DNA from 2 places in the Kitasatospora sp. NPDC058965 genome. Region 1 is predicted to be linked to the other one. Evidence: riboswitches for the same ligand, from Rfam matches in the RefSeq annotation. Region 1 holds a riboswitch; the other holds the start of a gene.

Region 1 (6,383 bases):
CTCGTGGGCGCGCAGCAGGCCGGCGGCCAGCGGGGTGCGCCCGCCGGTGGGCAGCTTCTCCAGCCGGGCCGCGCCGACCTCCACCGAGGAGGTGGGCGGCAGCGCCAGCTCGGCGCCGCTGCCGCGGAAGGTGATCATGCCGATCTTGTCGCGGCGCTGGTAGGCGTCCATCAGCAGCGAGAGCACCGCGCCCTTGACCGCGGTCATCCGCTGCCGGGCCGCCATCGAGCCGGAGGCGTCCACCACGAAGAGCACCAGGTTGGCCTCGCGGCCCCGGCGGACCTGCTCGCGGAAGTCGTCCCGGTGCAGCACCAGGGCCCGGCCGGTGCGGCCGCGGGCCAGCTGGTGCGGGGCGGCGGCCTGCAGGGTGGCGGACAGGTGCAGCCGGGTCAGCGGGCCGGCCGGGCGGCGGGACCGGACGGTCTGGCCGGCCTCGGTCTGGGCGGGGGACCGGCGGCCCTGCGCGCCGTGACCGGTGCCGGGGACCTTGAACAGCTTGGTCCGGTACGGGTCGCCGGCCGCCACGGGCGCGGACTCGCGGGCGGGGGAGGGCGCGGGGAGCCGGGGGGCCGGCGCCCGGTCGTCGGCCGGCGGCTGCTCGGCGGGCGGCTGCTCGGCGGCCGCGCCGTCCGGGCCGTGGTCCGCCTGCGGGGCACCGCCGCCGCCCGGTCCGCCGTCACCCGGGCCGTCGCCGTCCGGGCCGTCGGTCGGGTCGGTGGGGTCGGTCGGGTCCGGGTCGGTCGGCTCCTCGGGCTCGGCGTGCTCGCCCAGCGTGCGGTCCAACTGCTCCTCGTCCAGGCCCGGGGCGTCGAACGGGTTGCGCCGGCGGCGGTGCGGCAGCGCCAGCTGGGCGGCCTTGCGGACGTCCTCCTCGGTCACCGCGGTGCGGCCGGCCCAGGCGGCCAGGGCCACCGCGGTGCGGGCCATCACGATGTCGGCGCGCAGCCCGTCCACCTCGAAGGCGGCGCAGACCGCGGTGATCTGACGCAGCGCCCGATCACCCAGCTCGACCTCGGGCAGCAGGGCACGGGCGGCCTCGATGTGCGCGGCCAGCGCCCGCTCCTCGGCCGCGTAGCGCGCCGCGAAGCCCTCCGGGTCCGCGTCGTACGCCAGCCGGCGGCGCACCACCTCGGCCCGCTCCGCCGGGTCCCGGGTGGCCGCGATCTCCACGGTGAGCCCGAACCGGTCGAGCAGCTGCGGCCGCAGCTCGCCCTCCTCCGGGTTCATCGTGCCGACCAGCAGGAACCGCGCGGCGTGCCGCACCGAGACGCCCTCGCGCTCCACGTAGCTGCGCCCCATCGCGGCGGCGTCCAGCAGCAGGTCCACCACGTGGTCCTGGAGCAGGTTGACCTCGTCGATGTAGAGCACGCCGCGGTGCGCCTGGGCCAGCAGGCCCGGCTCGTACGCCTTGACGCCCTGGGCCAGCGCCTGTTCGAGGTCGAGCGAGCCGACGATCCGGTCCTCGGTGACGCCGACCGGCAGCTCCACCAGCCGGGCCGGCCGCCCGCCGCCCGCGCCGCTGTGCGGCGCGTCCGGGCACTGCGGGTCCGGCGCGGCCGGGTCGCAGGCGAACCGGCAGCCCTCGGCCACCGCGATCGAGGGCAGCAGGCCGGCCAGCGCCCGCACCATGGTCGACTTCGCGGTGCCCTTCTCGCCGCGCACCAGCACTCCGCCGACCGCCGGCGAGACCGCGTTCAGCAGCAGTCCCAGCCGCAGGTCGGCCATCCCGACGATCGCGGTGAACGGATATCGGACATCACTCACAGCTGCTCACCTTCCACACCACGCGCGGCCGGAGCCCCCGGCGGGACGAACGGCAGACCGCCCGGCGCCCCGCCCTCGATCAGCCGCCACAGCGCGTCGGTGTCGGCATGCTCCTCGATCAGATCCCCCAGCCGGTCCAGCCGTTCCTCCCGGGCCGCCGCGAAGCAGGTGTCGGGCGCGGGCACGAAGGCCCGCCCCGCCGCCGCCGCGACCGCGCGCAGGAAGGCCCGCCGGAAGCCGTCGTTCTCCAGTGCCCCGTGCCAGGTGGTGCCCCAGACCGACCCCTCGCGGCACCCGTCCAGGAAGGCCTCGCCACCCTCCACGGTCACGATGCCGTGGTGGATCTCGTACCCCGCCACCCGCTCGCCCAGCGCCTCGCCCACCGGCCGCCCGAGCACCTTCTCGGCCCCGAACTCCACCACGGTGGGCAGCAGGCCGAGCCCGGCCACGGTGCCCGCACCGGACTCCACCAGGTCGGTGATCCGCCGGCCGAGCATCTGGTAGCCGCCGCAGACCCCGAGCACCGGCCGCCCGGCCGCCGCCCGTGCGCGCAGCGGCTCCGCCAGCCCGCGCTCGCGCAGCCAGGCCAGGTCCGCCACCGTGGCCCGGGTGCCGGGCAGCACCACCAGGTCGGCGTCGGCCAGCTCCTCGGGCCGGGTGGCCCAGCGCACCAGCACGCCCGGCTCCTGGGCCAGCGCGTCCAGGTCGGTGAAGTTGGACAGCCGCGGGAAGCGCAGCACCGCCACCCGCAGCACGTCGGCGCCGACCGGGCCGGACGGGGCGCGGTCCACCACGGCGGAGGACAGGTCGAGCGAGTCCTCGGCGTCCAGCCACAGGCCCGGCAGCATCGGCAGGGTGCCCAGCACCGGACGGCCCGTCAGCTCGTGCAGCATGTCCAGCCCGGGCCGGAGCAGCCGGGCGTCGCCGCGGAACTTGTTGACCAGCCAGCCCGCCACCAGCGCCTGGTCGGCGGCGTCGAGCAGCGCCAGGGTGCCGTACATCGCGGCGAACACCCCGCCGCGGTCGATGTCGCCGACCACCACCACCGGCAGGTCGGCGGCCCGGGCCAGGCCCATGTTGGCGATGTCGCGGTCGCGCAGGTTGATCTCGGCGGGCGAGCCGGCGCCCTCGCAGACCACCACGTCGAACCGGGCCCGCAGGTCGGCCAGGCACTCCAGCGAGCGCTGCAGCAGGTACGGCTTGCGCTCGCGGTAGTCCAGTGCGCCCACCTCGGCCACCGGTCGGCCGAGCAGCACCACCTGGCTGCGCCCGTCCGCGCCGGGCTTGAGCAGCACCGGGTTCATCGCCGCCTCCGGCTCCACCCGGGCGGCCTGGGCCTGCATCACCTGGGCCCGGCCGATCTCCGCGCCGTCGGCGGTGACCATCGAGTTGAGCGACATGTTCTGCGCCTTGAACGGCGCCACCCGGACCCCCTTGCGGGCCAGCCAGCGGCAGATCCCGGCGGTCACCACGCTCTTGCCGGCGTCCGAGGTGGTGCCGGCCACCAGGATCGCGTTGCTCATGTCCGTCCCTTCCACAGCAGCCGGGCCACCACCGTGGTTCCCAGCGCCAGCAGACCCACCCGGCGGGAGAGCCGGCAGGCGCGTTCGATGTCGGCGACCGCGACCGGCCGCAGCTCGGCGCCCAGCACCGGCCGGTGCTCCACGCGGTCGCCGTACTGCAGGGTGCCGCCGAGCCGGACGCCCAGCGCGCCCGCGAAGGCGGACTCGGCCTGGCCGGCGTTGGGGCTGGGGTGGCTGCCGCCGTCGCGGCGCCAGACCCGCCAGGCGGTGCCGGGGGAGTCGGCGGCGGCCACCGCGAGCAGCGCGGTCAGCCGGGCGCCCGGCCAGCCCGCCACGTCGTCCAGCCGGGCCGCGGCCCAGCCGAACCGGCGGTAGCGGACGGACTTGTGCCCCACCATCGCGTCCAGGGTGTTGACGGCCCGGAAGGCGAGCAGCCCGGGCGGGCCGGCCAGGGCTCCCCAGACCAGCGCGTTCACCACCGCGTCGGCAGTGTTCTCGGCCACCGACTCGACCACCGCGCGGGCGATCTGCTGACCGTCCAGCGCGCTGGGGTCGCGGCCGCACAGGTGCGGCAGCCGCTCCCGCGCCGCCGTCAGGTCCTCGGCGGCCAGCGACCGGCCGATGGTGCGGGCCTCGCGCAGCAGCGAGGTGGCACCGAGCACGGTCCAGGTGGCCAGGGCCGCGGTGGCGGTGCGGCGGACCGGGCCGGCGCCGCGCTCCAGGGCGGCGGCGCCCAGCGCCACGGTGCCCACCGCGAGCGCGGTGTGCAGGGCGCCGGCGCCGCGGTGGTCGCGCCAGAGGGCGCGCTCCAGGGCGCTGGCGGCCCGGCCGAAGGCGGCCACCGGGTGGCCGCGCCGGGGGTCGGCGAAGACGGCGTCGGCGGCGAAGCCGATCACCGCACCGAGCGCATGGCCGGTGACGGCGCGCTGCATCGACGGGTCCTCACTCAGGGTCCGCGCCCTGGCTCGACGTGAATCCGGAGGGGCGAGTTCCTGGCTCCCGGGGGCTGACGGTGCGTCGCGCTCCCCGGTGACAGTGGCGGGACCGCGCCGGATTCGCACCGGCTTCCTCTGCTTGCCTCCGTATGGCCCAAGGATCCCATCACGCTGGTCAACCGGGCGTCAACCAGGCCTCACGGCAGCCGGCGGAGTGGTTGATCACACCGGCGCCGCCGTCGTCGACGCGGCCACGACTGGTGGATCGTCCAACACTGCGTCAGGGGCGGCCGCGGCGCTTCGTGCGTTCAGCGGCTGGGGAGCGGTGCGCGGGCGGGCCTAGCGTCGGCGCCATGCGAAGCCGCCGGTTCACCGCCCCCGCCCCGGTCCCGTTCTCCCCGCAGGCCGCCCGTGCGCACCGGGTGGGCCTGGGACTGACCCCGGACCAGGTGGCGGCCGGGATGGCCGCGCACGGGGTGCGGCTGCTCCCCTCGCACGTGCTGGGCTGGGAGAGCGGGGAGTTCCGCCCGGACGAGACGGAGTTCATCGCGCTGGCCCGGGCGCTGTGGTGCCCGGCGGTCCAGTTGATGGACGCGGCGCCGGGCTCGCTGCGGGACTTCCGGCTGGCCCGCGAGCTCACCGCGGACCAGGCGGCCGCCCGGATCGGGATGAACCCGCGCGGCTACACCGCCGCCGAGCTGACCGGCCGCTGGACCGGTGACGAGGCGCAGACCGCCGCGCTCGCCGAGGTGCTGGGGCTGCGGCTGCGCGACCTGCTGCGGATCACCGGCGGCGGCCCGGAGCTGGAGCGGCGGCTGCGCCAGTGCGTGGACGGCCGCTGGCAGGCCCAGCTCGCCGCGGTCGGCCGGCTGGTCCCGGTGCCCACGGCCACCCTGGCCGCCGTGCTGGCCGCCCTGCAGGGCGAGTACCAGGTCACCTCGCACTGGGGCGCGACCGCCCCGAGCACCCCGCCGGAGGCGCCGGTGGACGAGCGCTTCTGGGCCCTGCTCACCGGCCGGGACACCGGAGGCCTGCCCGTGTGACGTGCCGGGGCGGCCGGCCGGGGCACCTCGCGCAGTGTCTCCCAACGGCGGCGTTGCGGTGGCCGTCCGGCCTGCGGCGGGGTGAACTGGATTGGCCCGTCCGAGCCGCCGTCACCATCCCGGGGAGAGCCATGCGTTGGGGAACCGTCGTCGCCACGGCCACCGCTGTTGCCATCGGAGCCGGCGCGGCCGCGCTGCTGATCGGGCGCCGGGTCTCCGACCTGAGCCTGCGCCCCGAGCGGACCGAGGGCGAGGGCGAGCCCGAACTGCGGGTGCACCAGCTCGCCGCCGACCGGATCACCCTGACCCGCACCACCGCGAGCTCCCGGCGCGGCCGGTACGCGCTGGAGTGGCCCGGCGGGCACGCGGTGGTCGGCGAGGTGCTGGCCACCGACCCGCAGACCGTCACCCGCCGCCTGGAGCTGAGCGCGGGCAGCCCGCCGGCGGCCGGCACCGAGGTGGAGCTGACCACCCGGGTGCTGCGCGGCGACCCGGGCTCGGCCTGCGGACTGGACTACATGGACGTGGTGGTGGACGGCGAGCTGGGCGCGCTGCCCGCCTGGTACGTGCCGGCGGTCCGCGGCACCTGGGTGATCCTGGTGCACGGCGTGCTGGCCGACCGGCGCCAGGCGCTGCCGGTGCTGCAGCTGCTGAAGCGGCTGCAGCTGCCCGCGCTGGTGGTCAGCTACCGGGGCGACCAGGGCGCGCCCGCCTCGCCGGACGGGATCGGGCACTTCGGCGAGACCGAGTGGCACGACGTGGACGCCGCGATCAGGTTCGCCAAGGAGGCCGGGGCCGGCCGGGTCGTGCTCTACGGCTGGTCGGTGGGCGCGGCCGCGGTGCTGCACGCGGCGGCCCGCTCGGACTACCGCACCAGCGTGGCCGGCCTGGTGCTGGACTCCGCGGTGCTGGAGCCGGGTGCCACGGTGCGCGGGGTGGCCGCCGCCGCCGGGGTGCCGACCGCGCTGGCCGGGCAGCTGGGCGCCTGGTCGGCGGAGGGGCGCACCGGGGTCGACCTGGCCGGGTTCGCCCGGATCGCGGCCGGCACCGACCTGTTCGCACCCACCCTGCTGCTGCACAGCCCGCAGGACGAGGTGGCCCCCTGGCCCGGTGCCCAG
Region 2 (2,697 bases), on a different contig from region 1:
ACGTTCTTGACGGTGCGCTGGGAGTAGCAGAGCCGGCTGGCGATCTCGTTGGAGTCCAGGCCCTCGGCGACCAGGCGCAGCACGTCGCGCTCGCGCTCGGAGAGCCCGCCGCCGGTCACCGTGCCGGCGGCGGCCCGGCCCTGGGCGGCGCCGCGGTGGAGCTGGGCGAGCTGGGTCATCAGCCGGCCCACGAGCTCGGGCGGCAGGGTGCCGTCGCCGTTGGCGGCGGCCAGGATCGCCCGCAGCAGGCCCTCCTCGCCGGCCTGCGCGCGCCACACCACCGCGGTCACCCCGCACTCGACCAGCCGGCCCAGCTCGCCCTCGCGCAGCTGCGGGACCACCAGGACCTGGCGGGTGCGCCGGGTGCGGTGCAGGCGGCGCAGCAGGACGGTGGTCGGCTCGTCGAGCGCTTCGGCGACCACCACGGCCACCGCGGTGGGCGGTGCGGCGCCGTCGGGGGCGGTGCCGGCGGTGCGGTCGGCGTCGGCGTCGTCGGCGTGGATGGCCGGGTCGACCAGGGTGACCTCCGGACGGTGCCTCAGCTGTCCGGCCACGCCCGCTCTGGAGATGGGATCGGTGGCGTGGACGGCTACCGTGATGCGCTGCACTCTGGTTCTCCTGACTGCTGGTGCCTCCCGCCCGGACGGTGGGGGAGAGGGTTCGCCGGCCCGCCGGACAGGCTGTCAGGAGCTCATAAACAAGCAATAACCAGGAACGCGCAGGCCACGGACCGGAAGGCCCGCGCCTCAGTGCCCGCCCGCCCCGCCTCAGTGCCCGCCCGCCCCGCCTCAGTGCCCGCCCGGCAGCGGCGGCACCGAGTCCAGCAGCCGGGCCAGGTCGGCGTCGGCCAGCCGGTAGCGGACCACCCGCCCGTCCTTGGCGGCGGTGACCGAGCCCGCGACCCGCAGCAGCCGCAGGATCTGCGAGACGGCGGTCTCGCTGATGCCGGTGGCCAGCGCCAGGTCGGTGACCGCGATCGGCCCGGCCCGGTGCACGGCCAGCAGCACCGAGAGCCGGCCGGGCTCGCCCAGGAGGGAGAACCGGTCGGCCCAGGCGCGGACCGACTCCGGCTCGCCGATGCCGGCGATGGCTTCGCAGACCGTGTGCTCGTCGATGGGGCGGCGGTGTGCGCGCTCCTCGGGGACCAAGTGCATGGGAGCCATCATTCACCACCCGGCGCACGTGACATGCGACACCTGCACACCTGTGCAGGCTTGTGGGTGAGCAGCCGTCACCTCTACGGTGGACCAGCCGTGGTGTTCGGGAAGACCGGTGCACTGTGTTCGTCACAGGAGTCCGGAGCGGCCCTCGCCACTGTGATCGGGGAGCTCCCGCATCGAGCCCGTGCCCTTGTGGCACGGGCGGTCACTGGACACCGCGTGTCCGGGAAGGCCTGGTGCGGGCGCGTCATCACCCGTCAGCCAGGAGACCGGCCACGGCACCGCAGGATGACCTCCCCCAGCTTCGGCCGGGAGGTGCCCCCAACGAGGTGCTGGAGAGGCTGCCCCACTATGACCATGCCCGAAACCGCTGCTGCCCTGCCCGGAAAGTCCGGATCTTCCGGAAAGACCGGGGGGAGCGGCGGGACGACCGTGCTGCGCTGGGAACGGAAGGACTGGATCCGCACCGGCGGCCTGATGGCGGTGATCGTCGCCATGCACGTGGTCGCGTTCACCGTGCTGATCGCGATGGTCGCGCCGCACCACTACACCGTCGGCACCCAGGTGTTCGGCCTGGGCCTGGGCGTCACCGCCTACACCCTGGGCATGCGGCACGCCTTCGACGCCGACCACATCGCCGCGATCGACAACACCACCCGCAAGCTGATGGCCGACGGGAAGCGCCCGGTCTCGGTGGGCTTCTGGTTCGCGCTGGGCCACTCCAGCATCGTGGTGGTGCTGGCCACCCTGATCGCCAGCGGCGCCAAGGCGGTCGGCGCGCTGACCAACGACGACTCCAGCACCCACAAGGTGCTCGGGGTGGTGAGCACCAGCGTCTCCGGCGGCTTCCTCTACCTGATCGCCGCGCTCAACGTGGTCTCGCTGGTCGGGATCTACCGGATCTTCAAGGCGATGAAGGCGGGGCAGTTCGACGAGCACGAGCTGGAGAAGCACCTGGACAGCCGGGGGTTCGTCAACCGGATCCTGGGGCGGCTGACCAAGTCGATCACCCGCCCGGGGCAGATGTTCCTGATCGGCCTGCTGTTCGGCGTCGGGTTCGACACCGCCACCGAGGTCACCCTGATGGTGATGGCCGGCTCCGGCGCGGCCGCGGGGCTGCCCTGGTACGCGGTGCTCTGCCTGCCGCTGCTCTTCGCCTCGGGGATGAGCCTGTTCGACACCCTGGACGGCACGTTCATGAACTTCGCCTACCACTGGGCGTTCTCCAACCCGGCCCGCAAGGTCTACTACAACCTGACCATCACCGGCCTCTCGATCGCGGTGGCGTTCCTGATCGGCACGATCGAGCTGGTCGGGGTGCTGCACGACCAGCTCGACCTCACCGACCCCGTGACGGGCTGGATCTCCGGGATCGACCTGAACAACGTGGGCTTCGTGATCGTCGGGATCTTCGTCGTGGTCTGGGCGGTGGCGCTGACGTACTGGCGGGTCGCCAAGGTGGAGAGCCGCTGGGCGGCGAAGGGTTGACGGTGCGCAGCCTGCGACGCTGACGGCGCGCAAGCTGCGACGGGGGCGC

Evidence for each region. A riboswitch is a leader RNA that binds a small molecule or an ion and turns the genes downstream of it on or off. The one in region 1 is predicted to bind cobalamin.
Region 2: linked by a shared signal. The riboswitch ahead of ACFW1A_RS38635 (HoxN/HupN/NixA family nickel/cobalt transporter) and the one ahead of ACFW1A_RS19175 (cobalamin biosynthesis protein) in region 1 are both predicted to bind cobalamin.

The regions. Positions count from the first base shown of each region.
Region 1 covers NZ_JBHYKG010000106.1:3,542-9,924, reverse strand. The annotation lists gene ACFW1A_RS19185 (putative cobaltochelatase) at 1-1,725, opposite strand, end outside; gene ACFW1A_RS19180 (cobyric acid synthase) at 1,761-3,287, opposite strand; gene ACFW1A_RS19175 (cobalamin biosynthesis protein) at 3,284-4,219, opposite strand; cobalamin riboswitch at 4,253-4,404, opposite strand; gene ACFW1A_RS19170 (helix-turn-helix domain-containing protein) at 4,576-5,265, shown strand; gene ACFW1A_RS19165 (hypothetical protein) at 5,397-6,383, shown strand, end outside.
Region 2 covers NZ_JBHYKG010000469.1:6-2,702, reverse strand. The annotation lists gene ACFW1A_RS38645 (LuxR C-terminal-related transcriptional regulator) at 1-608, opposite strand, end outside; gene ACFW1A_RS38640 (ArsR/SmtB family transcription factor) at 789-1,154, opposite strand; cobalamin riboswitch at 1,238-1,453, shown strand; gene ACFW1A_RS38635 (HoxN/HupN/NixA family nickel/cobalt transporter) at 1,638-2,648, shown strand.